DNA from 2 places in the Pseudomonas sp. NPDC007930 genome. Region 2 is predicted to be linked to the other one. Evidence: riboswitches for the same ligand, from Rfam matches in the RefSeq annotation. Region 2 holds a riboswitch; the other holds the start of a gene.

Region 1 (14,124 bases), on a different contig from region 2:
GCTGCTGGAAAAAGGCCTGCCGGCCAACCTGCGCGACCACAAGGGCGACACCCTTCTGATGCTCGCCAGCTACCACGGCCATGCCGCCGCGACCGAAGTGCTGCTGGCTCACGGTGCAGACCCAGCCCTGGCCAACGACCGCGGCCAATTGCCGATCGCCGGCGCCGCGTTCAAGGGCGACCTGGCGGTGATCAAGGCGCTGGTCGAAGGTGGCGCGCCCGTCGATGGCGCCGGCGCCGACGGCCGTACCGCGCTGATGATGGCAGCGATGTTCAACCGGGTTGACATCGTCAGCTACCTGCTCGAGCAGGGCGCCGACCTGCGCGCGCGGGATGCCCAAGGCATCGACGCGCTGGGCGCGGCACGGGCGATGGGGGCCCAACAGGCCGAGGCGCAGTTGCTCGAATTGCTGGCTCACTAGGGTGCCGTTTGTCGGCCCGTAGCGCAGCGGCCAACCCACCGCTATGGTGGGAGTGCCTTCGCCGAACTTTTGGCGCTGTTACCTTGGCGCGCTACGCCAAGGGTGTAATCGGTTTCACACTGCCTGAAAACGATAGCGCCAAAAAACCGCTTGATCGCCGTGTTTTCCCCGTGGTTTGCCGCCGATAAATGGCCGTGCTGGCACATTGATTCTGTAGCGTCTCGCTGACATATTCGCGCCATCCCCACCCCAGCCGATGTGTGCGACATGCTCAAGTATCTTCTGGCGGCCTGTGTGCTGCTGAGCGGGTGCAATGGAGTGCCAACCGCGTTTATCAAGGACAACCCAGCCTACGACGAAGCCTTCGTCGTCCATTCCGGCGGCCCTTTGCCCCTGCTGTTGATGGGCAGCGCCGTGCAGTGGAACGAAGACTACGCCGTGACCGTCAAGCACGTGCCGTATCTGGACGGCGCGGTGTACCAGGGGCGGGGCGATGTGCAGTTCTTCAAGCACAAGGCCAGTATGCCGTTGCCGGTGTGGCGCCAGTACAGCACCGGTGAAACCCTCACCGCGGTGGGCTTCAGCAGCCTGTACGTGCCGGTGAAGGGCCAGGGCCATGCGCTGGCGGCGCTGGTGCGGCTCGATGCCCAGGATGGGGTGTTCTATGCCACCCATGACGGCCCTACCGCCAAGGGCATGAGCGGTGGGCCGGTGTTCGGCGACGATGGCGACGTGGTCGGCATCAATGTGGCCTACCTGACCGAAAGCGACCTGGCGCAACTCAAGCGCCAGGACCTCGCCCACCAGCCGCGGGTGAGCATCTTCATGCCCTACAACGAAATCGCCAAGGAATGGCGGCGCTTCCAGGCCTCGCAGGTGGCCCAGCGCTAGGGCTGCCTACTGCACCTGCTCGACCCAGTCACCGAGGTTGTAGTAGTTGGTGATCCGCGCCACCTTGCCGGCCTTGACCAGAAAAAACGCCCCGGCCGGCAGCACGTAGGTTTGCCCGCTGGCGGGGGGCAGGCCTTCGTCGCTGTTCAGGTACTGCCCATGCACCACGAACTCGGCGGCGGCGCGCTCGCCGTTGGCCATGATCACGATGTCGGTCAGGCGCTCGCGGTAGCAGCGGTTCATGTGCTGCATGAAGGTGGTGAAGGCGGCCTTGCCTTGCTGGCGTTGGCCTTGGTTGATGTCGTGCACCACATCGTCGCTGAGCAGGGCGAGAAAGGCGTCCATGTCGCCCTCGTTGAAGGCCTTGTAGTAGGCGGCGATGACCTCGGTCGTGCTCATGGGGGCTCCTGTCGTAGAGGGAACAAACGGATACAACCAACTATGCTAGTGTGATTATCCCGTTGCGGCATACCTGGCCGCGCCGCCCATTTGCCAGAACGCCCCTTATGCAGATCGAGCTCTACCACGGCGCGGCCATCGAGCCGCACATTGCCGGCCTTGCGCGCCTGCGCATCAGCGTGTTCCGCGAATTCCCCTACCTCTACGACGGCACGCTGGACTACGAACAGCGCTACCTGGCCACCTATACCCAATCCGCCGATAGCCTGTGCGTGATCCTGCGCAGCGGCGAGATGATCGTCGGCGCCGCCACCGGCCTGCCGTTGGCCGATGAAACCGCCGAGGTACAGGCGCCGTTCATCGCCGCCGGCTGGGACGTGGGCAAGGTGTTCTATTTTGGCGAGTCGCTGGCGATGCCGGCCTTCCGCGGGCTGGGCTATGGCAAGCGCTTCTTTGCCGAGCGCGTGGCCCATGCGCGGCAGTTGGGGCGCTTTGACTGGTGTGCGTTCTGCGCCATCCAGCGCCCCGACGACCACCCTCGCCAGCCGCCGGGGTACTACCCGCTGCACGGGTTGTGGCGCGCCCAGGGTTTTGATCGGCACCCAGAGCTGCGTACCGAATTCAACTGGCAAGACCTCGACGAGAGCGCCCCCTCGGCCAAGCCCATGGCGTTCTGGCTCAAGCCGCTGTGATCCGCCTGGCCGCCTGCCAATACGCGATCGAACACCTGCCCACCTGGCCGGCCTATGCCGCGCACCTGCGCGAGCTGTGCACGGCCGCCGCGGGGCAGGGCGCGCAACTGTTGCTGCTGCCCGAATACGCCGGGCTGGTGCTCAGCGCCCAGTTGCCGGCGGCCGAGTGCGCCGACCTGCACGCCAGCATGGCCGGCATCCAGGCGCTGATTCCGGCCTGGCGGGCGCTGTGCGAGGGGCTGGCGCGGGAGTTGGGGGTGTACCTGCAGCCGGGCAGCCTGCCGGTGCTCGATGCCGACGGCCAGTACCGCAACCGCGCTTGGCTGTTTGGCCCGGAGGGTGAACTGGGCTACCAGGACAAACTCATCATGACCCGCTTCGAGCGCGAAACCTGGGGCGTGCACGGTGGCCGCCAGGGCCTGCGCAGCTTTGACACGGCGCTGGGCCGGCTGGGCATTCTGATTTGCTACGACAACGAATTCCCGCTGCTGGCGCGCACCCTGGCCGAGCAGGGCGTAGACCTGATCCTCGCGCCCAGTTGCACCGACACCGAAGCCGGTTACCACCGGGTGCGCATCGGCGCCCAGGCGCGCGCCCTGGAAAACCAGATCGCGGTGCTGCAGGCGCCGACGGTGGGGCTGGCGCCGTGGTCGCCGGCGCTGGATGAAAACACCGGCCGCGCCGGGCTGTTCGTGCCGCCAGACTACGGCCTGCCGGCCGACGGGGTGGTGGCGCAATCCGCCGAGCTGTGCCCGGCGGCCAGCCAATGGTTGCTGGCCGAACTCGACCTGGCCGCGCTCAAGCGGGTGCGCGAGCAGGGGCAGGTGTTCACCCGGCGCGATTGGCCCGAGCAGTGGGGCGTGGTGTAGGGCCCTGATTTCTTCAAATGGTTTTACTTAGCGCATGACCTGACTGGCCCATCGCCCGGCACAGCCGGCCTCCCACCAGATGATGTGTAAGTGCTTGATTTACTGGGTAGCACAGAACCCGTGGGGGGCCGGCTGTGCCGGGCGAGAGGCCCTTCAGCCCTGCAACGTCGCCATGTCGATCACGAAGCGGTACTTCACATCGCCGGCGATCATCCGCGCATAGGCCTCGTTGATCTGGCGAATGTCGAGCATCTCGATGTCGCAACTGATGTTGTGCTCGGCGCAGAAATCCAGCACTTCCTGGGTTTCGGCGATGCCGCCGATCAGCGAGCCGGCCAGTACCCGGCGCTTCATTACCAGGTGCGCCGCGTGCAGGGCCGGGTCTACCGGTTCGATCAGCCCGACCAGAATGTGCACGCCGTCGAAGCTCAGGGTTTCCAGGTAGGGGTTGAGGTCGTGCTGCACCGGGATGGTGTCGAGCAGGAAGTCGAAGCGCCCGGCGGCGGCCTGCATCTGCGCGGCGTCGGTGGACACGATCACATGGTCGGCGCCCTGGCGGCGGGCTTCCTCGGCCTTGCTCGGGGAGCGGGTGAACAGCGTCACCTCGGCGCCCATCGCCTTGGCGAACTTGATGCCCATGTGGCCCAGCCCGCCCATGCCGAGCACGCCGACCTTATGCCCCGGCTTGACGCCGTAGTGCTTGAGCGGCGAATAGGTGGTAATGCCGGCGCAGAGGATCGGCGCGGCGGCGGCGAGGTCCAGCGTGGCGGGGATGCGCACCACGAAGTGCTCGCTGACCACGATGCTGCTGGAATACCCGCCCATGGTGTTGCTGCCGTCGACCCGGTCTGGGGTGGCGTAGGTCATGGTCGGGCCTTCGAGGCAGTATTGCTCCAGGTTCTGCGCGCAGGCCTGGCACTGCCGGCACGAGTCGACCATGCAGCCTACGCCGACCAGGTCGCCGGCCTTGTAGCGAGTGACCTGCGCGCCCACCTCGGTGACCCTGCCGACAATCTCGTGGCCCGGCATCAACGGGTACACGGCAATGCCCCATTCGTTGCGCGCCTGGTGGATGTCGGAGTGGCACACGCCGCAATAGAGGATCTCGATGGCCACGTCATCGGCGCGCGGGCTGCGGCGCTCGAAGCGCATTGGCGCGAGCGGGGTGGTGGCGGACTGGGCGGCGTAACCAATAGCTGTGTACATGTGCAACCTTACAACGTGAATGAAGCGCGGCATTGTCCGCATCGCACCCGCCCGCGGCCATGGCTATTGCTCCGGCAGGCATGCCTAAAGCTACTAAGGTTGGCCATGGGGCTGGCCTGCCCGGGCAAAGCTGCGACAATGGCCGTGTTCAATCCTCTATCTGGCCCTCCATGTTCACCGACGCCAACCAAACCCTCGCCGGGTTGATCCAGCCGCTGGCCCCGCGCCCGGGCTTCAACCCCACCCGGGTGCCCGGGGTACAGGCCATGGCCTGGGACCACTACGTGGCCAGCAGCCCGCAAATCTACGAACCCAGCCTGATCGTGCTGGCCCAGGGCAGCAAGCTGGCGCGCCTGGGCGCGCGCACCTTCGAATATGGCGGCGGCCAGTATCTGGTGCAGGCGCTGTCGGTGCCGTTCATGTGCGAAACCTTCGCCACCCCGGCACGGCCGCTGTATGGCGTGGCGGTGGCGATCGACCGCGCGGTGCTCAGCGAACTGGTGCAGCGCATGGGCCTGCCGCCCGACCCGAGCGTGCAGGCGCAAACCCCGGAGTCGATGACCTCGGCCGCGCTGGATGCGCCCATGCGCGAGAGCGTCGAGCGGCTGTTGCGCTGCCTGCACGACCCGCTCGATTGCCAGGTGCTCGGCGCCGCGCGGGTGCGCGAGGTGCTCTATGCCGCCTTGCGCGGCCCCCAGGCCGGGGTGCTGCGGGCGCTGGTCGAGCAGCAGGGGCACTTTGCCCGCATCGGCGCTGCCCTGCAGTACCTGCGCGACCACTACGACCAGGCGTTGAACGTGAGCACCCTGGCCCAGTGCGCGAACATGAGCCCGTCGACCTTCCACGCCCACTTCAAGCGCAGCACCTTGCTCTCGCCGGTGCAGTACCTCAAGCGCCTGCGCCTGCTCAAGGCCCAGCAGGTGCTGGCCGGGGAGGGCCTGGGGGTGGCCCAGGCGGCGCAGCGGGTGGGCTACCAGAGCACCTCGCAGTTCAGCCGCGAGTACAAGCGCTACTTCGCCCGCAGCCCGGTTAGCGAGCGCCGCCAAGGCTGAGTTTTCAAGGCCTTGGCGCCACAAAACCGGCAGCGAAACCGCCGCGCGTCAAAATAATTCAAATTATTTCCAAGGCCGCTGCGGCTGCCGCATAACCGTCACATTGCGGGCCTAGCGTGAGGGCATTTCCCCCTGTACGCGGATACGACCTGAAATGGACACCACACTGCACGCCCCGGCCGTTGGCCGGCCTCACCTTGACCACGGCATGAGCAAACGCACGGGCATCCTGTTCGTCGCGCTCATGCTGATCGGCCTGATGGTCAGCGCTTATGGGATTTTCACCGACGTCGACGACGCCGGCAGCGTGGCCACCACCTGGCTGCCCTACGGCCTGCTCGGCATCGCCCTGGTGATCGCCCTGGGCTTTGAGTTCGTCAACGGCTTCCATGACACCGCCAACGCCGTCGCCACGGTGATCTACACCCACTCGCTGCCGGCCAACGTCGCGGTGGTGTGGTCGGGCTTCTGCAACTTCCTCGGGGTGATGCTCTCCAGCGGCGCGGTGGCCTTCAGTGTGGTCGCCCTGCTGCCGGTCGACATGATCCTCCAGGTGGGCACCAGCAATGGCTTCATCATGGTCTTCGCGCTGTTGATCGCGGCCATTTTGTGGAACCTCGGCACTTGGTACCTGGGCTTGCCGGCGTCGTCGTCGCACACCTTGATCGGCTCGATCCTCGGCGTCGGTATCGCCAGCGCCATCCTCAGTGGCCGCTCGGGCCTCGACGGCCTGGACTGGGCGCAGGTGGCGAAGGTCGGCTACGCGCTGCTGCTGTCGCCGCTGGTGGGCTTTGTCTGCGCCGCGGTGCTGCTGCTGGCCCTGCGCCTGCTGGTGAAGAACCGCGAGCTGTACCGCGAGCCGCAAGGCAACACGCCGCCGCCGGCGTGGATCCGTGGGCTGTTGATCGTCACCTGCAGCGGTGTGTCGTTCGCCCACGGCAGCAACGATGGGCAGAAGGGCATGGGCTTGATCATGCTGATCCTGGTCGGCACCCTGCCGATGGCCTATGCGCTCAACCGCGCGGTACCGGCCACCCAGACCACCCAGTTCGTGGCGGTGGCGCAAGTGACCCGCGACAGCCTCGCCCAGGCCAGCCAGAACGCGGCCTTGCCGGCCGACGCGCATAAGGTGCTGTTGGACTTCCTGCACAGCAAGCAGGGCACCCCAGACGTGGTCCCGGCGCTGGTAGTGGTGACCAACGACATCGCCAACCAGGTGAAAAACTACGGCACCCTGAACAACGTGCCGGCCCAGGCCATGCAGAACGTGCGCAACGACATGTTCCTCGCCTCGGAAAGCCTCAACCTGATGAAAAAACAGCACCTGGATGCTGGTTTCTCCGAAGATACCCGCAAGAACGTTGCTGAGTTCAACCGCCAGATCACCGAGGCGACGCGTTTCATTCCGTTCTGGGTGAAGATCGCCGTGGCCATCGCCCTGGGCCTGGGCACCTTGGTCGGCTGGAAGCGCATTGTTGTCACCGTGGGCGAGCGTATCGGTAAAACCCACCTCACCTATGCCCAGGGCGCCAGCGCCGAGCTGGTCACCATGGCCACCATCGGCGCGGCGGATGCCTTCGGCATGCCGGTGTCGACCACCCATGTGTTGTCTTCGGGGATCGCCGGCACCATGGCCGCCAATGGCAGCGGCTTGCAGTGGGCAACGGTGCGCAACCTGATCCTGGCCTGGGTGTTCACCTTGCCGGCCTCGATGCTGTTGGCGGGCGGTTTGTACTTCCTGTTCCACGCGATCTTTTGAGTACCGCGCGTCCGCAGCATTGAACAAAAAATGAACGAAACCCTGCAGGCCTTGTATTTCGGGGCCTGCAGCGGGTCTTCCCGAGGTTGTCCACAGGCTGGTCCACGCCAGGTGTGTAAAACCTTGCGGCGGCTGGTCAAATTCTGATCACTTGCTCGTAACCCGCGCGGCACTAGGGCTGCAGGCGAGCGCCCCCAGCTTATACACAGGCAGGCGCAGGTTTTCGAGGGATAAAACCTTCGGCAAATCAGTGGCCTGGGCGGGGAGGGCGGAAACAGCCTGAACAGCCGTCAACTTTCAGCCATAATGATCAAAAAATAACCACTTCTCTGCAGCCCACGGCTGGCGCGGGCTGTGGCGGCATCCCCCCAGCTTGTCCACAGGCAGGCGCAGGGTAACGTGGGATAAAAACCGCAGTTAACGGTCGCGTTCATCCTGTGCGTCGGCAGCGGCATTGCGCTCGTGCACGCGCTTGAGTTGTTCATCGCTCAACGGCAGTTTTTGCGCGCTTTCGCGCAGCATCAACAGGCCACCCACGATCGAACCGATCGCAACTATCAATATCAGCCAGGCATACCAGGGCATGGGGTGTCTCCTTCTTTCTCATTCGAGCCGCCGCGCGCGGCTTGGTTCCAGCGGACGGAGTGTGCCCCAGCGGCGAATGAATCCGCTACAATGCGCGCCGTTTCAATCAAGCCTAGAGAGCCCGCCCCATGCCCGCCTGCCAGACGCCCGTGATCGTCGCCCTGGATTTTTCCACCCGTGAAGCTGCCCTGGCCCTGGCCGACCAGCTCGACCCAGCGCTGTGCCGGGTCAAGGTGGGTAAAGAGCTGTTCACCAGCAGCGCCGCCGGTATCGTCGAAACCCTCAACGCGCGCGGCTTCGAGGTGTTCCTCGACCTGAAATTCCACGACATCCCCAACACCACGGCGATGGCGGTGAAGGCCGCCGCCGAGATGGGCGTGTGGATGGTCAACGTGCACTGCTCCGGTGGCCTGCGGATGATGGCGGCCTGCCGCGAAGTGTTGGCCAAGCGCCAGGGGCCCAACCCGCTGTTGATCGGCGTGACCGTGCTGACCAGCATGGAGCGTGAAGACCTGGCCGCCATCGGCCTGGACCTCGATCCACAAGAGCAGGTGTTGCGCTTGGCTGCGCTGGCGCAAAAGGCCGGCATGGACGGGCTGGTGTGCTCGGCGCTCGAAGCCCCGGCGCTGAAGGCCGCCCACCCAGGCCTGCAACTGGTGACCCCGGGCATCCGCCCGGCGGGCAGCGCGCAGGATGACCAGCGGCGCATCCTCACCCCGCGCCAGGCGCTGGATGCCGGTTCCGACTACCTGGTGATCGGCCGGCCGATCAGCCAGGCGGCAGACCCGGCGGCGGCCCTGCGGGAGATCGTCGCGGGGTTGTAAGGCGTGCCAGGCGTCAGGGCCTCTCGCCCGGCACAGCCGGCCTCCCACCAGTTTTGTGTAAGTAGTTGATTTAAGAGGCAACACAGAACCGGTGGGAGGCCGGCTGTGCCGGGCGAGAGGCCCTCAAAGGCACCCTACTGGGCAGCGCTCACCCGCCAGATCTTGTTGCCCACATCGTCGGCCACCAGCACCCCGCCCTTGTGGTCGCTGGCTACCCCGACCGGCCGGCCATAGGCGTTTTCGCTCTTGTCGAGAAAGCCTGTGAGCAGGTCGATCGGCGCGCCGCTGGGCTTGCCGCCGCTGAACGGCACGAACAACACCTTGTAGCCACTGTGCGGCTTGCGGTTCCACGAGCCGTGCTGGCCGATGATCGCGCCGTTGCCGAACGGCGCCGGCAGGGCGTTTTGCTCGGCGAACATCAGCCCCAGCGACGCGGTGTGCGCACCCACCGCGTAGTCTGGGGCGAGGGCGGTTTTCACCAGGTCCGGGTTGCCCGGCTTGACCCGTTCATCCACATGCTGGCCCCAGTAGCTGAACGGCCAGCCATAGAAGCCGCCGTCCTTCACCGAGGTGATGTAGTCCGGCACCAGGTCGTTGCCGATCTCGTCGCGCTCGTTCACCGCCGTCCACAGTTGCCCGCTTTGCGGGTTCCAGGCCAGGCCGTTGGGGTTGCGCAGGCCCGAGGCGAACACCCGGTGCTGGCCGCTGGCAACGTCGACTTCCCAGATCGCCGCGCGGCCTTCCTCGGCCGCCAGGCCGTTCTCGCCCACGTTGCTGTTCGAGCCCACGGTCACGTACAGCTTCTTGCCGTCGGGGCTGGCGATCACGTTCTTGGTCCAGTGGTGGTTGATCGGCCCACCGGGCAGGTCGAGCACTTTCTCACCCGTGCCATTGAGGTACATGGCGTTCGGGGTGTACTTGAACTTCACCAGCGCATCGGCGTTGGCCACGTACAGGGTATTGCCGACCAAGGCCATGCCGAACGGCGAGTTGAGGTTCTTCAGGAAAATCGAGCGGGTTTCCGCCACGCCGTCGGCGTTGCGGTCGCGCAGCAGGGTGATGCGGTTGGCGCTGGCCACCGTGGCGCCGGCGCGGCTCATCACCTTGTTGGCCACCCAGCCCTTCACCCCCTTGTTGTCTTCAGGCTTGGGCGGGGCATTGGTTTCGGCCACCAGCACATCGCCGTTGGGCAGCACGTACAGCCAGCGCGGGTGGTCCAGCCCCTCGGCGAAGGCGGCCACCTGGGTGCCGGGCGCCGCCCGCGGCTTGGCGCCCTCCGGCCAGCCCACCGCCGGGGCGATGTTCATGGTCGGGATCAGCGACTTCTGCGGGGCGGGTAGCTCTGGGTTGGGGCCAAAGCCAGGGGCGTAAGGGGTGGCCGCCTGGGCGCTGGCGGCGATCAGCAGGCTCAGGGGCAACAGGGCGTGGCGCATGGTGGCAGTCCTTGTTCGGCGCGGGGGTGAAACATAGGAAAGCCGCCGGCCCGTTTGGGTTCATTCGATTGACGCTGGCAGCGCCAGGCTCTAACCTTCGCGGTTCGTTTCAGGTGCCCGGCTTGCCCGGGTGAAACAGGGAAGCCGGTGCGAAACCGGCGCTGCCCCCGCAACGGTAAATGAGCCAACGCCTGCCACATGCCACTGGGAAACCGGGAAGGCGGCCGGCCTGGGTGTGCCTTGATCGCACGCCGCTCATCAGCCCGGAGACCGGCCTGAACCTCATTCATTACAGCCAAGGCCGCGCGGGTGAGAGCGGCATCGACAGCCAGCGGCCACCGCGTGTGGGCGCGCGTCGGTGCACGCCCCCGCGCCGCCGCGGAGAGCCCCATGAGCGACACCCCAGACCGTGACGCGCGCCACCTGGCACGCATGCAGCGCAAAAAAGCCCTGATCGACGAGCGCATCGCCAATTCGCCAGACGAATGCGGCGTGCTGCTGGTGCTCGGCGGCAACGGCAAAGGCAAAAGCAGCTCGGCGTTCGGCATGCTCGCCCGCGCGCTGGGCCACGGCATGCGCTGCGGCGTGGTGCAGTTCATCAAGGGCCGCAACAGCACCGGCGAAGAGCTGTTCTTCCGGCGCTTCCCGGCCGAGGTGAGCTACCACGTGATGGGCGAGGGCTTTACCTGGGAAACCCAGGACCGCCAGCGCGACATCGCTGCCGCCGAGGCAGCCTGGGCCAAGGCCCGAGAAATGCTGCAGGACCCCGCCGTGCAGTTCGTGGTGCTCGATGAACTGAACATCGCCCTCAAGCACGGTTACCTCGACCTCGACCAGGTCATGGCCGACCTCGCCGCGCGCCCGCCGATGCAGCACGTGGTGGTCACCGGCCGCGCGGCCAAGTCCGAGCTGATCGAGCTGGCCGACACCGTGACCGAAATGGGCCTGGTCAAGCACGCGTTCGCCGCCGGCATTCGCGCGCAAAAGGGCGTGGAACTGTGACCCACGCGCGCCATTGCCCGGCCGTGCTGGTGGCCGCGCCGGCCTCCGGCCAAGGCAAAACCACCGTGACCGCGGCCTTGGCCCGCCTGCACCGCCAGCAAGGCCGGCGGGTGCGGGTGTTCAAGTGCGGGCCGGACTTTCTCGACCCCATGATCCTCGAGCGCGCCAGTGGCGCGCCGGTGTACCAGCTCGACCTGTGGATGGTGGGCGCCGAGCAAAGCCGCCGGTTGCTCTGGCAGGCGGCCGGCGAGGCCGATGTGATCCTCATCGAAGGGGTGATGGGGCTGTTCGACGGCACCCCCTCCAGCGCCGACCTGGCCCGCCACTTCGGTGTGCCGGTGCTGGCGGTGATCGACGGCAAGGCGATGGCGCAAACCTTCGGCGCATTGGCTCTGGGCCTGGCCAGCTACCAACCCGACTTACCCTTTGCCGGCGTGCTGGCCAACCGCGTCGGCAGCGCGCGCCACGGGCAGTTGCTCGAAGGCAGCCTGCCCGCCGGCTTGCGCTGGTACGGCGGGCTGCCGCGCGACAGCGCGATCGAGCTGCCCAGCCGCCACCTGGGCCTGGTGCAGGCCGATGAGCTGGCCGACCTCGACCAACGCCTGGACGCCGCCGCCGCCGCGCTGGCCGCCAGTTGTGAGCACCTGCTGCCGCCGCCGGTGTGCTTCGAAGCACCGGCGCTGGAGAGCCTGCCGCAGGCCTTGGCCGGCCAGCGCATCGGCGTGGCGCAAGACGCCGCCTTTGCCTTTATCTACCGCGCCAACCTCGACGTGCTGCGCGCGCTGGGCGCCGAGCTGTGCTTCTTCTCGCCGCTGCGCGATGCCGCCTTGCCGCGCTGCGATGCCCTGTACCTGCCCGGCGGTTACCCGGAGCTGCACCACCAGCAACTGGCCGCCAACGCACCGATGCTGGCCGCCTTGCGCGCCCACCACGGCGCCGGCAAACCGCTGCTGGCCGAGTGCGGCGGCATGCTTTACCTGCTCGAACAGCTCACCGATGTGCACGGCCAGGGCGCCGCGCTGGCCGGCCTGCTGCCGGGCGAGGCGCAGATGCAGCCGCGGCTGGCGGCGCTGGCGCTGCAGTTGGTCGAGCTGCCCGAAGGCAGCCTGCGCGGGCACACCTTCCATCACTCGCTGACCCGCACCGCGTTGGCGCCGCTGGCCGTGGGCCACAGCCCCAACGGCGGGCGTGGCGCCGAGGCGGTGTACCGGGTCGGCCGGCTTACGGCCTCTTACGTGCACTTTTACTTTCCCTCCAACCCGGCGGCGGTGGCGGCGCTGTTCGCCCCCGCCGAGGCGTGCGCGGCATGAGCGACCACGGGTTTTCCGACGCCGAGCGCCAGGCGCTGTACCGCGCCATCGCCGAGCGCCGTGACATGCGCCATTTTGCCGGGGGCAGCGTGGCCCCGGAGGTGATGGCGCGGCTGCTGCGGGCCGCGCACCAAGCGCCCAGCGTGGGCCTGATGCAGCCCTGGCGCTTTGTGCGGATCACCACCCCGGCGCTGCGCCAGGGCATTCATGGCCTGGTCGAGGCCGAGCGGGTGCGCACCGCCGAGGCCCTGGGCGAGCGCGCCGATGCCTTCATGAAGCTGAAGGTCGAAGGCGTGCTGGAGTGCGCCGAACTGTGGGTGGCGGCGTTGATGGACGGCCGCGAGCAGTACATTTTCGGCCGCCGTACCTTGCCGGAGATGGACCTCGCTTCGCTCGCCTGCGCCATTCAGAACCTCTGGCTGGCGGCCCGCGCCGAAGGCCTGGGGCTGGGCTGGGTGTCGCTGTTCGAGCCGGCGGCGCTGGCCCGGCTGCTGGGCATGCCCGACGGCGCCAAGCCGCTGGCCGTGCTATGCCTGGGGCCGGTGCATGAATTCTACCCGGCGCCGATGCTGGTGCAGGAAGGCTGGGCACAGGAGAAGCCCTTGAGCGAGATGATTTTCGAAAACCACTGGGGGCAACAACCATGAGCGTGGCCTTGGCCTGCGTGATCGCGGTGGCGCTCGACGCTTTGCTGGGTGAGCCGCGGCGCTGGCACCCGTTGGTCGGCTTCGGCCGCCTGGCCACGCGCCTGGAGCAACGCTTCAACGCCGGCGGCCGCGGCTGGCGCAGCCACGGCGTGACGGCCTGGTTCATCGCCGTGGTGCCGCTCACCCTGTTGTTTACCCTGCTCAGCTGGCTGCCGTTGGTAGGCGATGCGGTGGCCGTGCTGGCGCTGTACCTGGCCCTGGGCCTGCGCAGCCTGGGCGAGCATGTTGAGCCGGTGGCGCGGGCGTTGCACGCCGGTGACCTGGCCGAGGGGCGCCGGCGCGTCAGTTACCTGGTCAGCCGCCACACCGAGGCGCTGGACGCCACCGGGGTGGCCAAGGCCGCCACCGAATCGGTGCTCGAAAACGGCAGCGATGCAGTGTTCGCCGCGTTGTTCTGGTTTGCCGTGGCCGGCGTGCCCGGGGTGGTGCTGTACCGCCTGAGCAACACCCTCGATGCCATGTGGGGCTACCGCAACGAGCGCTTCGAGCGCTTTGGCTGGGCCGCGGCGCGCATCGACGACGTGCTCAACTACCTGCCGGCGCGGCTGGTGGCGCTCACCTATGCGCTGCTGGGCAAAACCGCCCTGGCGCTGCGCTGCTGGCAACGCCAGGGCCGGCTGTGGGACAGCCCCAACGCTGGCCCGGTGATGGCCGCCGGCGCCGGCGCGCTGGGGGTCGAGCTTGGCGGCACGGCGGTTTACCATGGCCAGCCCCACGCGCGCGCGGTGCTCGGCGAAGGCCCGGCGGCCGACGCCGCGGCGATCGAACGCGGCTGGCGGCTGGTGCAGCGCGGGGTATGGTTGTGGTTGTTGATTCTTTGCGTAGGGGCGGCCTGGCATGCTTGAACACGGCGGTAGATTGCGCGCGGCGGCGGTGCGTTTCGATATTCCGGTAGGGCAGTGGCTCGACCTCTCCACGGGGCTGGCGCCCTGGCCGTTCCCGGTGCCGGCGATCAGCCCCCAGGCCTGGGCGCG
Region 2 (14,124 bases):
GACATGGGTGGACAGCATGAAACTCTCTCGACGCACGTTGATGGCGGGTGTGGCAGTGACTGGCCTGCTGGCGCCAGTGGCCTATAAGGGCGCCTACCAGGTGAAGAAGTGGTGGGCCGAGGGCGGCACGCCGAACGAAGCTTCCCAGGAACTGGCCGACGTGCCGATGCAGCGCCTGGGCAACCTGTTGCGCGGGGTGTGGACGGTCGAAGTGGCCGCGCCCACCGGCCAGGCCAACAGCGGCCCGCTGCAAGGCATGACCCTGCTGCTCGACGTCGGCGAGCGCGGCCGCGGCCTGCGCGGCTACATCGACCACTACGACGCCCTGCTCGACACCCGCCAACTGCCACGCTACCAGGTGCTCGGCGACCTCGTCGGCGCCAGCCACGGGCAGGTGCGCTGGCGTTTGCTCGACCTCACCAGCAGCCGCCGCCCGGCTGCCTATGAGTTTGTCGTTGAGCTCGAGGACCAATGGGCGCAGTTTGGCGTCGACCGCGACGACACCCTCAGCGGCAAACTGCGCCGGCTCGACAAGGTCGACTCCGCCGAGCCCCTGGAGCAAGACTTCGTCGCCCGCAAGCTGAACTTCGTCGAGGCCCGCGAGCGCGCCCCGCTCGACCCGGCCCTGGCGGCCTGGGTGATCGCCCCGCAGCACCGCGTGGCGCACCAGTTGTGGCACACCGTGCGCGACAAATGGCACCTGCTCGGCGAAGACCGCCGCGTGGCCCTGCGCACCCTCGGCTGGCAGCCGGGGCCCAAGGAGAACGAGCGCGACGCCCGCGGCAAGTACAAAGACCACAACGGCTCGGGCATCGATTTTTTGTACATGCACCGGCACATGCTCGGCATCGCCCGCACCATGAACGCGCCGCCGGCCTGGCAGCACTTCCCGTTGCCGGTGCCGATGGCCGAGACCGACCGGGTAGGGTTCATCCGTTACTTCGAAAACCACGAAGCGCGTTCGGCGCCGCCCACCTGGCTGGCGCCCAACGACGAGGCCTACAGCATTGGCGTGGCGCGGATCAAAAGCCGCGACACCTTCTTTGGCAACTTCCAGGTCTGGGAATCGCGCTTTCGCGACCCGCACTACCTGGCCAGCATGACCCTCGGGCAGTTCGGTTCGGAAATCGAAATGACCCTGCACGACTGGCTGCACATCTGCTGGGCAGCGGTGCCGCGCGACCCGAGCAACGGCGTGCCGCAGCCGTGGGCGCGGGACCCGGCGGACTTCTCCGAGCATTGGTTCGCGCAAAGCAACGACTTTCTCGGCGACCCGTTTTCCTCCCATGTGAACCCGGTGTTCTGGGGCTTCCACGGCTGGATCGACGACCGCATCGAAGACTGGTACGACGCCCACGAGCGCGCCCACCCCGGTGAAGTGCAGCGGGTGGCGCTGGGCGATGTGCCGAACTGGTTCGCCAAGGGCCGCTGGGTGGAGATCGACGACCCCTGGCTGGGCCCGGTCAGCCACGACTGCGCCGCCGGCCCCGGCATGTGGATCGACAAAGCCGTGGAAAAAGACCTCGAAGTGATGAAAATCGCCCTGCGCACCACGGCGCTGGAGCGCAACCGCCTCGGCGACACCCTGACCCAGGCCAAGCGCCGCCCGTGGTACGCGCGCAACCTGCCGGGGATGCAGGAAACCTGACACCGCCTGGCCGCGCGGCTTGCCCCGGCGGCCAGCTGCGCGTAGCCTTGCGCGTTCGAGGTACCCTTGCGCGCAAGGGTCAATAGGGAACGCGGTGCCCCGCAGTGGGCAAAGCCGCGGCTGCCCCCGCAACTGTAAGTGGTCCATACCCTGGCCAAGCCACTGCGCCCACCGCGCGGGAAGGCGCCAGGGCCGGCGCAAGCCAGGCCACGAGCCAGGAGACCTGCCTCGTACACTTATCTTTCAACCGGGCGGGGTGATCCGGTGGCGAATGCCTTCCTGCGGGCGCCCCTGGCGGCCCGGCGGTAGCCATGGCGCCGCGCCCGCCGCGCAGCCAAAGGGCACCTGATGAAAACGCTGGCCAAAACCCCCGTCACGATCGTTACCGGCTTTCTCGGCTCGGGCAAAACCACGCTGCTGCGCCACCTGCTCGACCACGCCCAGGGCCGGCGCATCGCGGTGATCGTCAACGAGTTCGGCGAGCTGGGCATCGACGGCGACCTGCTCAAGCAGTGCAGCATCGGCTGCAGCGAAGAAGAAGCCAACGGCCGCGTGTACGAGCTGGCCAACGGCTGCCTGTGCTGCACCGTGCAGGAAGAATTCTTCCCGGTGATGCGCGAACTGGTGCAGCGCCGCGGCGACCTCGACCACATCCTCATCGAAACCAGCGGCCTGGCCTTGCCCAAGCCGCTGGTGCAGGCCTTCCAGTGGCCGGAAATCCGCAACGCCTGCACGGTCGACGCGGTGATCACCGTGGTCGACAGCCCGGCGGTGGCCGCCGGCACCTTCGCCGCCTACCCCGAGCAGGTCGACGCGCAACGCCAGCAAGACCCAAACCTTGACCACGAGTCGCCACTGCACGAGCTGTTCGAAGACCAACTCGCCAGCGCCGACCTGGTGGTACTGAACAAAGCCGACCTGATCGCCGCCGAAACCCTCAAGCAGGTTCGCGAGCAGGTGTGTGAAGAACTGCCGCCGGCGGTGAAAGTGATCGAAGCCAGCAACGGCCGCCTGCCGCTGGAAGTGCTGCTGGGCCTGGGCGCGGAATCCGAAGCGCACATCGACGGCCGCGCCACCCACCACGACAGCCACCACGGCGACGGTGAAGACGATCACGACCACGACGCCTTCGATTCCATCTCGCTCGACCTGCCCGAGGCCGACGAAGGCAAGCTGCTGGCGGCGCTGACCAGCCTGGTGCTGCGCCACGGCATCCTCCGTGTGAAGGGCTTCGCGGCGGTGCCGGGCAAGCCGCTGCGGCTGCTGGTGCAAGGGGTGGGCAAGCGTTTCGACAAGCACTTCGACCGCCCCTGGAAGGCCGGCGAGGCGCGCGTCACGCGCATGGTGCTGATCGGCCAGGAACTCAACGAAGCAGCCCTGCGCGGTGAGCTGCTGGCCGCGTTGCAAGGCTGACCGATGCACCTGTTGCGCACCCAGCCGGGCGGTTTCGTGCCCGACGACAGCATTGCCGACCTCGGCCAGACGCCCGCGCGGCTGGTGATCCTGTGCAGCGGCGATTCGCACCTGGCGCTGCTCGCCGAAGCCGCCCGGGCGTTGCCCGAGGGCTACCCGAGCCTGCGCCTGGCCAACCCGATGCAGGTGCAGAACCACGCCTCGGTCGACCTCTACGTCGACCAGGTGCTGCGCCACGCCGAGGTGGTGGTGGTGTCGTTGCACGGCGGCGTGAGTTATTGGCGCTATGGCGTGGAGCAACTGCTGGCGCTGGCCGAGGCCGGCGTGCGGGTGCTGTTCGTGCCCGGCGACGACCGCCCGGACCCAGAGCTGGCGGCCCTGTGCAACGTGCCTGGCGAAGACGCCGAGCGGGTGTGGCACTACCTGCGCCAGGGAGGGCTGGGCAACGCCCACGGGCTGTACGGCTTTTTGGCCGACCGCTACCTCGGCTGCCCGCAGCCCTGGGCCGAACCGCAGGCGCTGCCGCGGGTGGCGCTGTACCACCCACGGCTGGCCACGCCCACCCTGGCCGCCTGGCAGGCGCAGTGGCAGGCGGGCGCGCCGGTGGCACCGATCCTGTTCTACCGCTCGCACCTGCAGGCGGCCAACACGGCGTTCGTGGATGTGTTTTGCCAGGTGCTGGCCGAGCACGGGGTGAACCCCTTGCCGATCGCCGTGGCCAGCCTCAAGGAGCCCGCCTGCCTGGCCCAGGCCGAGGCCTGGATGGACGAGGCCGGCGCCGCAGTGGTGCTCAACACCACCGGTTTTGCCCTGAGCAACCCGGAGGCGCCGCACCTGCGCCCGCTGCGCCGCGACATCCCGGTGCTGCAGGCGATCTGCGCGCAAAGCAACGAGCCCGACTGGCTGGCCAACCCCCAGGGCCTCGGCCCGCGTGACCTGGCCATGCACATCGCGCTGCCCGAGCTCGACGGCCGCATCATCGGCCGGCCGATCAGCTTCAAGGATTTAGCCTGGCGCAGCGAGCGCAGCCAGAGCGACGTGGTGTGCTACCGCGCCCACCCCGAGCGCATGGCCTTCATGGCCCAATTGGCCAAGCGCTGGGCGGCGCTGGCCAGCACCGCCAACGCCGATAAACGCATCGGCCTGGTGCTGGCCAACTACCCTACCCGCGACGGCCGCATCGGCAACGGGGTAGGGCTCGACACCCCGGCCGCGGCGCTGAACATCCTCCGCGCCCTTGGCCAGCAGGGTTACCCGGTAGAGGGCTTGCCGGCCAGTGGCACGGCGTTGATCCACGCCCTGCTCGGTGGGGTCACCAACGACCTGGAGCACCTCGACCAGCGCCCCTGCGCGCAAAGCCTGGCGCTGGCAGACTACCGCGCGGCGTTCGAGTGCCTGCCGGCCAGCCTGCGGGCGGCGGTCAACGCGCGGTGGGGCGCGCCGATGAGCGACCCGATGTTCCGCGACGGGCGCATGATGGTCGCCGGCTTGCGCTTTGGCCTGACCTTCGTCGGCATCCAGCCGGCCCGTGGCTACCAGCTAGACCCTAGCGCGGTGTACCACGACCCGGACCTGGTGCCGCCCCACGGCTACCTGGCGTTCTACTTCTGGCTGCGCCACAGCTACCGCGCCGACGCGCTGGTGCACGTGGGCAAACATGGCAACCTCGAATGGCTGCCGGGCAAGGGCGTGGGCCTGAGTGCCAGTTGCTGGCCCGATGCGCTGCTGGGGCCGATGCCGAACGTGTACCCGTTCATCGTCAACGACCCAGGCGAGGGCGCCCAGGCCAAGCGGCGCACCCAGGCGGTGATCATCGACCACTTGATGCCGCCGCTGACCCGCGCCGAAACCTACGGCCCGCTGCGCGACCTCGAGCGCCTGGCCGACGAATACTTCGAGGCGCAACTGCTCGACCCGCGCCGGGCCCTGGCGCTGCAGGGCGACATCCTCGCGCTGGTGCGCGCCACCGCGCTGGACCGCGAGCTGCAACTGGACACCGCGCTGGACGCCAGCGAGTGGCTGCCGCAGCTGGACACCTACCTGTGCGATTTGAAGGAATCGCAGATCCGCGATGGCCTGCACGTGTTCGGCGAGGCCCCGGCCGGGCGCCTGCGCAGCGACACCCTGGTGGCACTGCTGCGGGTGCCGCGCGGCGATGGCCAAGGCGCCAACGCCAGCCTGCCACGGGCGCTGGCCAAGGCCTGGGGGCTGGGCTTCGACCCGCTCGACTGCCTGTTCGGCGAGCCCTGGCAGGGCCCGCGCCCGGCCGAGCTGGCGGCGCTGAGCAGCGCGCCCTGGCGCAGCCACGGCGACACCCGCGAGCGCTTGGAAGCCTACGCCCTGGCCTTGGTCGAGGGTGCCGCGGCGCCGGCCGGCGAGGCCTTCGCCGCGGTGCGCGAAGTGCTCGCCGGCCTGGCCAACCAGGTGGCGCCGTGCCTCGATGGCTGCGGCGCGGCGGAGCTGCAAGGCTTGCTCGCGGCGCTGGCCGGGCGCTTCGTACCGGCTGGCCCGAGCGGCGCGCCCAGCCGTGGCCGGCTGGATGTGCTGCCCACTGGGCGCAACTTTTATTCGGTCGATGTGCGCGGCCTGCCCACGGTGACCGCCTGGCGCATCGGCTTTGCCTCGGCGAACCTGATCCTCGAGCGGCACCTGCAGGACCACGGCGACTACCTGCGGCACCTGGGCTTGTCGGTGTGGGGCACGGCGACCATGCGCACCGGCGGCGATGACATCGCCCAGGCCCTGGCGCTGATGGGCGTGCGCCCGGTGTGGGCCACCGGTAGCCAGCGCGTCGATGACTTTGAAATCCTCCCGCTGTCGTTGCTCGACCGCCCGCGGGTCGACGTTACCCTGCGGGTGTCGGGGTTCTTCCGCGATGCCTTTGGCAACCTGATCCGCCTGTTCGACGCCGCCGTGCAGGCGGTGGCCGAACTGGACGAGCCGGCCGAGCTGAACCCGCTGGCCGCGCGGGTGAGGGAGGCCGCCGCGCAGCTGCGGGCCGAGGGCCTGGGCGCCGAGCAGGCCCAGCGCCAGGCCAGTTGGCGGGTGTTCGGGGCCAAGCCGGGGGCCTATGGCGCCGGGGTGCAGGGCGCGATCGAAGGGCGCTTATGGAACAACCGCGCGGATTTGGCCGAGGTGTACCTGAACCACGGCGGCTACGCCTACAGCGGCGCCGACGGCGATGGTGAAGAAGCCCGTGGCGCCTTTGCCGCGCGCTTGGGCCGGGTCGAGGCGGTGCTGCACAACCAGGACAACCGCGAGCACGACCTGCTCGATTCCAACGACTACTACCAGTTCCAGGGCGGCATGCTCGCCGCCGTGCGCCACCTCAGCGGCGAAGAGGCCGCCAGCTACCACGGCGACCACAGCGTGGCCGACGTACCGCGCATCCGCACCCTCAAAGAAGAACTGGCGCGTGTGGTGCGCGGCCGCGCCGCCAACCCGAAGTGGATCGAAGGCGCCAAGCGCCACGGCTACAAGGGCGCGTTCGAGCTGGCGGCCACGGTCGACAACCTGTTCGCCTTCGACGCCACCAGTGAACTGGTCGATGACCACCAGTACGCCATGCTCGCCGAGGCTTACGTGCTCGACCCCGATACCCGCGCCTTTTTGCAGCAGCACAACCCGGCGGCCCTGCGTGACATCACCGAGCGCCTGCTCGAGGCCCAGCAGCGCGGCCTATGGCAGGCCCCGGGGGATTACCGCCAGGCCCTTGAAGACCAGTTGATCGACAGCGAAGAACACTGATGCCCCATTACCCCCTCGCCGCCGTGGTCGGCGCCGACGCCCTGAAGCTGGCCCTGTGCCTGGCCGCCATCGACCCGAAGCTCGGCGGCGTACTGATCGAAGGCCCGCGCGGCATGGCCAAGAGCACCCTGGCCCGCGGCCTGGCGGCGCTGTTGCCCGGGGGCGCGTTCGTGACCCTGCCGCTGGGCGCTAGCGAAGAACGGCTGATCGGCACCCTCGACCTGGACGCCGCCCTCGGCCACGGCCAGGTGCGCTTCGCCCCCGGAGTGCTGGCCGCCGCCGATGGCGGGGTGCTGTATGTGGATGAGGTCAACCTGCTGCCAGACCACTTGGTCGACGTGCTGCTCGACGTCGCCGCCAGCGGGGTGAACCGGGTTGAGCGCGACGGCCTCAGCCACGAGCACCCGGCGCGCTTTGTGCTGATCGGCACGATGAACCCGGAAGAGGGCGAGCTGCGCCCGCAGTTGCTCGACCGCTTTGGCTTGAACCTGGCGCTGGAGCAGGTGCCCAGCCCGTCCCAGCGCGGTGAGATCGTGCGCCGGCGGCTGGCCTTCGATGCCGACCCGCTGGCGTTTGCCGCGCACTGGGCCGCGGCCCAGGCGGCGCTGCGTGAGCGTTGCGACACCGCGCGCGGGCAACTGAGCAGCATTGCCCTGGATGACCAAGCCCTGGCGCAGATCAACGAGCGCTGCCACGCCGCCCAGGTCGATGGCCTGCGCGCCGACTTGGTCTGGTTGCGCGCCGCCCGTGCCCACGCCGCTTGGCGCGGCGCGGCGGCGATCGCCCAGGAAGATATCGACGCGGTGGCCGAGTTTGCCCTGCGCCATCGGCGCAAGGCCGCGCCTGAGGCCGCCACAGCGCCGCCACCACCGCCACCGCCGCAGGCGGGGGGCAATGCCGAGGGCAGCGCCGGCAGCGGCGATTGGGGCGCCATGCCGGCGCGGCCAGAGGCCACAGGCGCGCGCCGGGAGTTGCCCGGCTGGGCAAAAAAGCCCTGAGCCGTGGCCCCCGCGGTCACGCGGGCCACGGCACACAGCACGGGCGTATCGATTGGGCGGCGACCCTGGCCGCTGGCCGGCCACGGGCCCGCGCAGCGCTGCGCTGGCGCTTGCGCCAAGGCCCGGCGGCGCAGTTGTGGCTGGTGATCGTCGATGCCTCGGCGTCTACCCAGCGCCACGGCGCCCTGCGCGATGCCAAGGGGGTGCTGGCCGCGCTGTTCGACAGCGCCTATCGCGCCCGCGCCCGGCTGGCGCTGCTCAACGCCAGTGGCGCCAGCCCGCGGTGGGCGCGCCAGGGGTTGAAGGCCAGCGCCGCTTTGCAGGGTTGGCTGGCAGCGCTGGGCGGCGGCGGTGGCACGCCGCTGGCTGAAGCCCTGGCCCTGGCCGGCCCCTGGCTGGCGCGCCGGCGCGCGGCGTGCCCGGAGGAACAGGTGCGCTGCCTGGTGATCACCGACGGCCGCGTGCGCGAGCTCGAGGCGCAGCCGTTGGGGTGCGCCACCTGGCTGCTGGATATTGAACGCGGGGCACTGAGATTGGGGCGGGGCAGGGTGCTGGCGCAGCAGTTGGGGGCGCAGTACCTGCATATTGATGGTGTTTGATCGGGCCCTTCGCCCGGCACAGCCGGCCTCCCACCAGATTTGTGTAAGCCATTGATTTTAGGCGCAACACAGACCCCGTGGGAGGCCGGCTGTGCCGGGCGATGGGCCCTCAAGCCCGCGGATGCTCCAACGCCCGGCTCCACACGTGCTTCTGGCAATGCGGGCACTGCAGCCGCTGCGCCGTGGCCAGGCGCTGCACCCCGCCGCACCATTCGCAGGCATACAACCCCGGCTCCAGCGCTTCTTCCAGCGGCCCGCGATGCTCGCGCGGCAGGATCGACAACCCCGCGCGCACCTGGTCGCGTTCATAGAAGTACAGGCTCACATCGCCGTTCACCTCGAGAAACGCCAGGCGCACCTGGCCCAGGTGTTCAGCGCCGTGCAGGCGCAGTTCCATGAGGAATTCGTCGTGGCTGACGTTGCCGGCATCCAAGTGCTGCAGGGCGAAGCGCCCGTCACGCACAATCAGGATCGGCTTGCCCTCGAACCACTCGCCAAAGCGGGTGCTGGCTTGGGTCAGGCGAATGGTCAGGCGGTAGAGCACGGTCATCGCCACGAAAACCATCAGCACCGGCAGGATCGGCACGTCTTCATAGAAGGTCACGTCGCCGGCGGCGGAGCCAAGGGTGAGGATCACCACCAACTCGAACAACGACAACTGTCGCACGCCACGGCGCCCGGCAATCTTCAGAAAGATGAACACCACCACATAGGCCAGCAGGGTGCGCGCGGCGACTTCCCAAAGAAAGTTGGGGGTGGTCTTTTCCAGCAATAACCGGTGCCAGTCGAAGGCATTCATGGCGAGCGCCGCTTGTTAACGCAGACGCTCTATCGGCAGCACTTGGGGGTATTAAGTTCCCCCGCAGCGAGTTAGGCGGGCATGTGCCAGGCCTGCAGCGAATAGCCTTCTTCCTGAAGTTCCTGGCGAACTTCCTGAAGGCGCGTGGCCAGTTGTTGGGCGTCGGTGTAAGTGCTGCTTGGCAGCAGCGCCTGGCCGATGCGGGTGCTGGTGCGGTCGACCACGGCGAGGCTCAGCGCGCCATTGGCGTCTGGCGCCCAGGCCACGCATTGGAAGGGCTGGAAGGCGTTACCGGCGATCAGAAGGGCTTCGTTGACGCGCAGTGATGCATTCATGGGGTTCGGACTCTCTAGTGACCAAACAAAAATGTGGCCGCGGCTTCACGGTGTGTTTTGCGGCCGGTTGAAAGTGTGGATGCTTGCCGTGCCGGGTGGAGTCACACCGGTTTTGAAAAAACTTTAAAAAAACCGCGCGGCGTTGTTGCTGCCTCTGACGTTTTTTTGTCGGTTTAATTCAATAGCGGCGCCGCCGGCAGACCAACGGCAGGGTATTAAGCGCCGCCCAGGAGTGTGGCAACGTGCCGCACCGCTGCGGCTTCGCGGGCGGCCCAGTCGCCCTCCAGCACGGCATAAGGCTGGCCGTGCAGTTCCAGCCAGTGGCGGTTGGCGTCGAAAAACGCCAGGCGTTGTTCCAGCGCCGGCTGGCAGCGTTGGCCGTCGGCCTGCCAGGGCACGCCGTGGGGCGACAGCAGCAGGTGCAGGTCGTAATGGCGGCTGAGCAGGGTGGGGTTGAGCCAGCGCGGGCAGGCGCCGAACAGCGCCAGGCTCCACAAACGGTTGCTCAGCAGGTGGGTGTCGAGCAGCAGCAGCGCCGGCGCGCGGGCCCGCGCGGCGTCTTCGCGGGCCAGTTGGCCGCGGGCGATCGGGGTGATGTCGGCCAGGCAGGTGTCGCGGCCCAGGGCGGCGAAGTATTCGCGCACGTACTCGCCGACCACTTCGCCGCCAAAGTGCGCCCGCAGCTGCTCGGCCAGCCGGCTTTTACCGGCCGACTCCGGGCCCAGCAGTGCCACCACCTTCACGCTGCCGGCGCCGGCGCGGCCCGCCACTGGCGCCAGCCCAGCGCGGCCAGGGCGACGAACACCACGTACAGCGCGGCGGTGAGGTTCAGCCCCTTGAACAGGTACAGGCCTACGTACACCACGTCGATCGCCAGCCACAGCGGCCAGCATTGCAGGTACTTGCGCGCCATCCAGGCCTGGGCCACCAGGCTGAAAGCGGTGAGCGCGGCATCCAGCCAGGGCTGCTCGGCGTCGGTGAAGTGCGCCATCAGCGCCCCCAGCGCCAGCGCGCCGGCCGCGCCGCAGGCCAGGCCCAGGGCAATGCCGCGCCCGCCCAGGCGGCTGAGCGGGCGGCCCTCGTGGGCCGCGCCGCCGCGGGTCCATTGCCACCAGCCATACAGTTGCAGCACGGCGAACACCACCTGCAGCAGGGCATCGGAATACAGCTTCACGGTAAAGAACAGCCAGGCGTACAACGCCACGCCCACCAGGCCGATCGGCCAGCACCAAGGGGTGCGGATCACCGTCAGCCACACCGACAAGGCGCTGATGGCCACTGCCAGCCATTCGAGGTTCGACATGCTTTCACTCCGATATCACCACGCTAGCGATTGTAATGCGTTGCGTGTTAACTGGGCACCGTTCGTCGCCGCTGAACTGCTGTTACACGGTTTTTATCGGAGAGTCGTGGCATTGGGCTATTATCCGAGGGTCAGAAAACCGCCGCATCCATAATTAGCTTTACGAACCTGTTGATAAGTTTCACGTTTTTTTCAAGCTGCCATCTTTAAATTGAACGCAATAACGCGGCCCGCCTTATCAGTACGGGCCCACCAGGGGGAAAGATGGACGTTTGGACGGCTACGCAAACTATTATCCTCGGCATCGTCGAGGGGCTCACGGAATTCCTGCCCATTTCCAGCACCGGGCACCAGATCATCGTCGCCGACCTGCTCGGCTTTGGCGGTGAGCGTTTCAAAGCGTTCAACATCATCATCCAGCTCGGCGCCATCCTCGCGGTGGTGTGGGAATTCCGCCGCAAAATCCTTGAAGTGGTCGGCGGCCTGGCCAGCGAGCCCAAGGCGCGGCGCTTCACCGTCAACCTGATGCTGGCGTTCTTCCCGGCAGTGATTCTCGGTGTGCTGTTCGCCGACCAGATCCAGGAATACCTGTTCAACCCCATCACCGTGGCGGTGGCCCTGGTGGTCGGCGGCTTCGTCATGCTTTGGGCGGAAAAACGCCAGCACACCGTGCGGGTCGATCATGTCGACTTCATGCGCTGGAGCGATGCGCTGAAGGTGGGCTGCTGCCAGTGCCTGGCGATGATCCCCGGTACCTCGCGCTCCGGCTCGACCATCATCGGCGGCCTGTTGTTCGGCCTGTCGCGCAAGGCGGCCACCGAGTTCTCGTTCTTCCTGGCGATGCCGACCATGGTCGGCGCGGCGGTTTACTCGGGCTACAAGTACCGCCACCTGTTCCAGGCCAGTGATTTCCCCGTGTTCGCGCTGGGCTTCGTGGTGTCGTTCATCTTCGCCATGATCGCCGTGCGCGCGCTGCTCAAGTTCATCGCCAACCACAGCTATGCGGTGTTCGCCTGGTACCGGATCGCCTTCGGCCTGGTGATCCTGGCGACCTGGCAGTTTGGTTGGGTGGATTGGAGCAGTGCGCAGGGGTAATCGTTTAGCGCCGATCGCCCCTTCGCCCGGCGGTGCCGGGCGAAGGGGCGCCAGCTCACTACAGCTCTACAGTTCCTTCGAAGATCACCCCGCCGCCCCCCGCAAGAACATACTCTCCAAAACCCGCGCCGACGCCGCCGGCGCGGCGCGGCCGTTGCGTTCGGCGTCGATCATGCCGATCAGCAGCGAGGCGAACAGGTCGCTGAGCACCGCGGCGCTGATGTCGATGCGGAAGAACCCGGCCTGTTGGCCGCGCAGGAAGTACCCGTCGAGCGCGGCGATGTAGGGGTTCCATGGGCTGGCGGGGTCGGTCCAGGCGAGCGTGTCGGGTTTGTACTGGAAGATCAGAAACAGCAGCAGCTCGCGCTCGGCCAGGTGGCCGTCGATCAGTGCGCGCAACGCCTCGGGCGGGGCGGCGTGTTCCAGGTTGGCGGCCGCGATCAGGCGCTTCATCACCACCGAAGTGTGGGCCATCAGTTGCTCAATGAGCGCCTCGCGGGTGCCGCACAGCCGGTGCAGGGTTGCCTTGCTCACGCCCACGGCTTCGGCCAGGGCCTTCACGGTCGCCCGCGGGCGGTCGACGATGGCCACGGCCAGGGCTTTGAGCAGGGTATCGTCCAGTTCGGTGCGGCGCATCCAGGGGTCCAGGCTGAGGGCTTACGCTGAGCATTGTGCCCAAATAACCCTGCGTTACATAGTGAAATAATTAAAATAGGTTCAAATGAGACATTATTGTCTCAATGGAAGCGTTGCTCTATGATCGCCGCTTTGCGATCTGGCCTGGGAGGCCTTATGACGACCTGTGGTTCACTGCGCCGTTGGCGTTGCGCGGGCCTTGCCGTGCTGGTACTGGGTGGGCTGGGCGGTTGCGACAAGCCGCCGGCGGCCGAGGCGCCGGCGCCGCGGCAGGTGCAGGTGGTCACCACCCATGCCGCGCCCTTGGCGCTGTTCGCCGAGCTGCCGGGGCGGATCGAACCGGTACGGGTCGCCGAGGTGCGCGCGCGGGTGCCGGGGGTGGTGCTCAAGCAGGTGTTCAACGAGGGCGCCGACGTGCAGGCCGGCGAGCTGCTGTTCCAGATCGACCCGGCGCCGCTGCGCGCCACCGTGGCCCGCGCCCGCGCCGAGCTGGCGCGCAGCGAGGCGCAGGTGTTCGACACCCGTGCCCGGCTCAACCGCGCCGAAGCGCTGGCCAGCGAGGGCGCCGTCAGCGGCCAGGACCTCGACAGCGCGCGGGTCAACCTCAAGGCCGCCGAGGCCACCCGGCAGAGCGCGGCGGCCGACCTCGACACCGCCCAGCTCAACCTCGGCTACGCCACGGTGCGCGCGCCGATCGCCGGGCGCATCGGCCGCGCGCTGGTCACCGAAGGCGCGCTGGTGGGGCAGGGCGAGGCCACGCTGATGGCGCGTATTCAGCAATTGGACCCGGTCTACGCCGACTTCACCCAGCCGGTCGCCGACGCCCTGCGCCTGCGCCTGCGCCAGGCCCAGGCCAGCGGCGGCGCCCCGGCGGCGCTCAGCCTGGGGGTCGAAAGCCTGGAGCGGCGGGTGCCGGGGGAACTGGTGTTCAGCGATGTCAGCGTTGACCGGCAAACCGGCCAAGTGAGCCTGCGCGGGCGTTTCGCCAACCCAGACAAATGGCTGCTGCCGGGCATGTACGTCCGGGTGCGCGCGCCACAGGGCATCGACCCGGCGGCCATCGTGGTGCCGCAGCGGGCGGTGCAGCACACCGCCACTGGCGCGGCCCAGGTGTTGCTGGTCAGCGCCGAGGGCGTGGTCGAGGCGCGGGCGGTGAGTACCGGGGCGATGCTCCCCGACGGCTGGCAGATCAGCGCCGGGCTCAAGCCCGGTGAGCAGGTGATCGTCGGCGGCCAGGGCGCGGTCAACCCGGGCGACCGCGTGCAGGTGGTGCCAGCGCCATGAAACTCTCCGGGTTTTTCATCCAGCGGCCCAACTTCGCCTGGGTCGTCGCGTTGTTCATCTGCCTGGCCGGGTTGCTGGCGCTGCCGCTGCTGCCGGTGGCGCAGTACCCCAACGTGGCGCCGCCACAGATCACCATCACCGCCAGCTACCCCGGCGCCTCGGCGCAGGTGCTGGCCGACACGGTCACCAGCGTGATCGAAGACGAGCTCAATGGCGCCACCGGGCTGCTGTACTTCGAGTCGACCAGCAATGCCAACGGCGTGGCCG

The links. A riboswitch is a leader RNA that binds a small molecule or an ion and turns the genes downstream of it on or off. The one in region 2 is predicted to bind cobalamin.
Region 1: it holds a riboswitch for cobalamin, as region 2 does, so the genes downstream of both, cobO (cob(I)yrinic acid a,c-diamide adenosyltransferase) here and cobW (cobalamin biosynthesis protein CobW) in region 2, are expected to answer to the same signal.

Annotation. Positions count from the first base shown of each region.
Region 1 covers NZ_JBIBKC010000019.1:19,482-33,605, forward strand. The annotation lists gene ACFZCE_RS24080 (ankyrin repeat domain-containing protein) at 1-421, shown strand, start outside; gene ACFZCE_RS24085 (trypsin-like peptidase domain-containing protein) at 689-1,312, shown strand; gene ACFZCE_RS24090 (ketosteroid isomerase-related protein) at 1,319-1,711, opposite strand; gene ACFZCE_RS24095 (GNAT family N-acetyltransferase) at 1,819-2,403, shown strand; gene ACFZCE_RS24100 (nitrilase-related carbon-nitrogen hydrolase) at 2,400-3,272, shown strand; gene ACFZCE_RS24105 (alcohol dehydrogenase catalytic domain-containing protein) at 3,426-4,478, opposite strand; gene ACFZCE_RS24110 (AraC family transcriptional regulator N-terminal domain-containing protein) at 4,649-5,530, shown strand; gene ACFZCE_RS24115 (inorganic phosphate transporter) at 5,685-7,289, shown strand; gene ACFZCE_RS24120 (DUF2897 family protein) at 7,707-7,874, opposite strand; gene pyrF (orotidine-5'-phosphate decarboxylase) at 8,003-8,698, shown strand; gene ACFZCE_RS24130 (PQQ-dependent sugar dehydrogenase) at 8,833-10,131, opposite strand; cobalamin riboswitch at 10,226-10,425, shown strand; gene cobO (cob(I)yrinic acid a,c-diamide adenosyltransferase) at 10,522-11,133, shown strand; gene ACFZCE_RS24140 (cobyrinate a,c-diamide synthase) at 11,130-12,443, shown strand; gene bluB (5,6-dimethylbenzimidazole synthase) at 12,440-13,090, shown strand; gene cbiB (adenosylcobinamide-phosphate synthase CbiB) at 13,087-13,995, shown strand; gene cobD (threonine-phosphate decarboxylase CobD) at 13,988-14,124, shown strand, end outside.
Region 2 covers NZ_JBIBKC010000011.1:113,162-127,285, reverse strand. The annotation lists gene ACFZCE_RS20520 (PvdJ/PvdD/PvdP-like protein) at 17-1,648, shown strand; cobalamin riboswitch at 1,690-1,894, shown strand; gene cobW (cobalamin biosynthesis protein CobW) at 1,997-3,061, shown strand; gene cobN (cobaltochelatase subunit CobN) at 3,065-6,808, shown strand; gene ACFZCE_RS20505 (AAA family ATPase) at 6,808-7,806, shown strand; gene ACFZCE_RS20500 (VWA domain-containing protein) at 7,917-8,405, shown strand; gene ACFZCE_RS20495 (YetF domain-containing protein) at 8,515-9,204, opposite strand; gene ACFZCE_RS20490 (hypothetical protein) at 9,276-9,539, opposite strand; gene ACFZCE_RS20485 (AAA family ATPase) at 9,755-10,282, opposite strand; gene pnuC (nicotinamide riboside transporter PnuC) at 10,279-10,842, opposite strand; gene ACFZCE_RS20475 (undecaprenyl-diphosphate phosphatase) at 11,107-11,937, shown strand; gene ACFZCE_RS20470 (TetR/AcrR family transcriptional regulator) at 12,022-12,573, opposite strand; gene ACFZCE_RS20465 (efflux RND transporter periplasmic adaptor subunit) at 12,730-13,857, shown strand; gene ACFZCE_RS20460 (multidrug efflux RND transporter permease subunit) at 13,854-14,124, shown strand, end outside.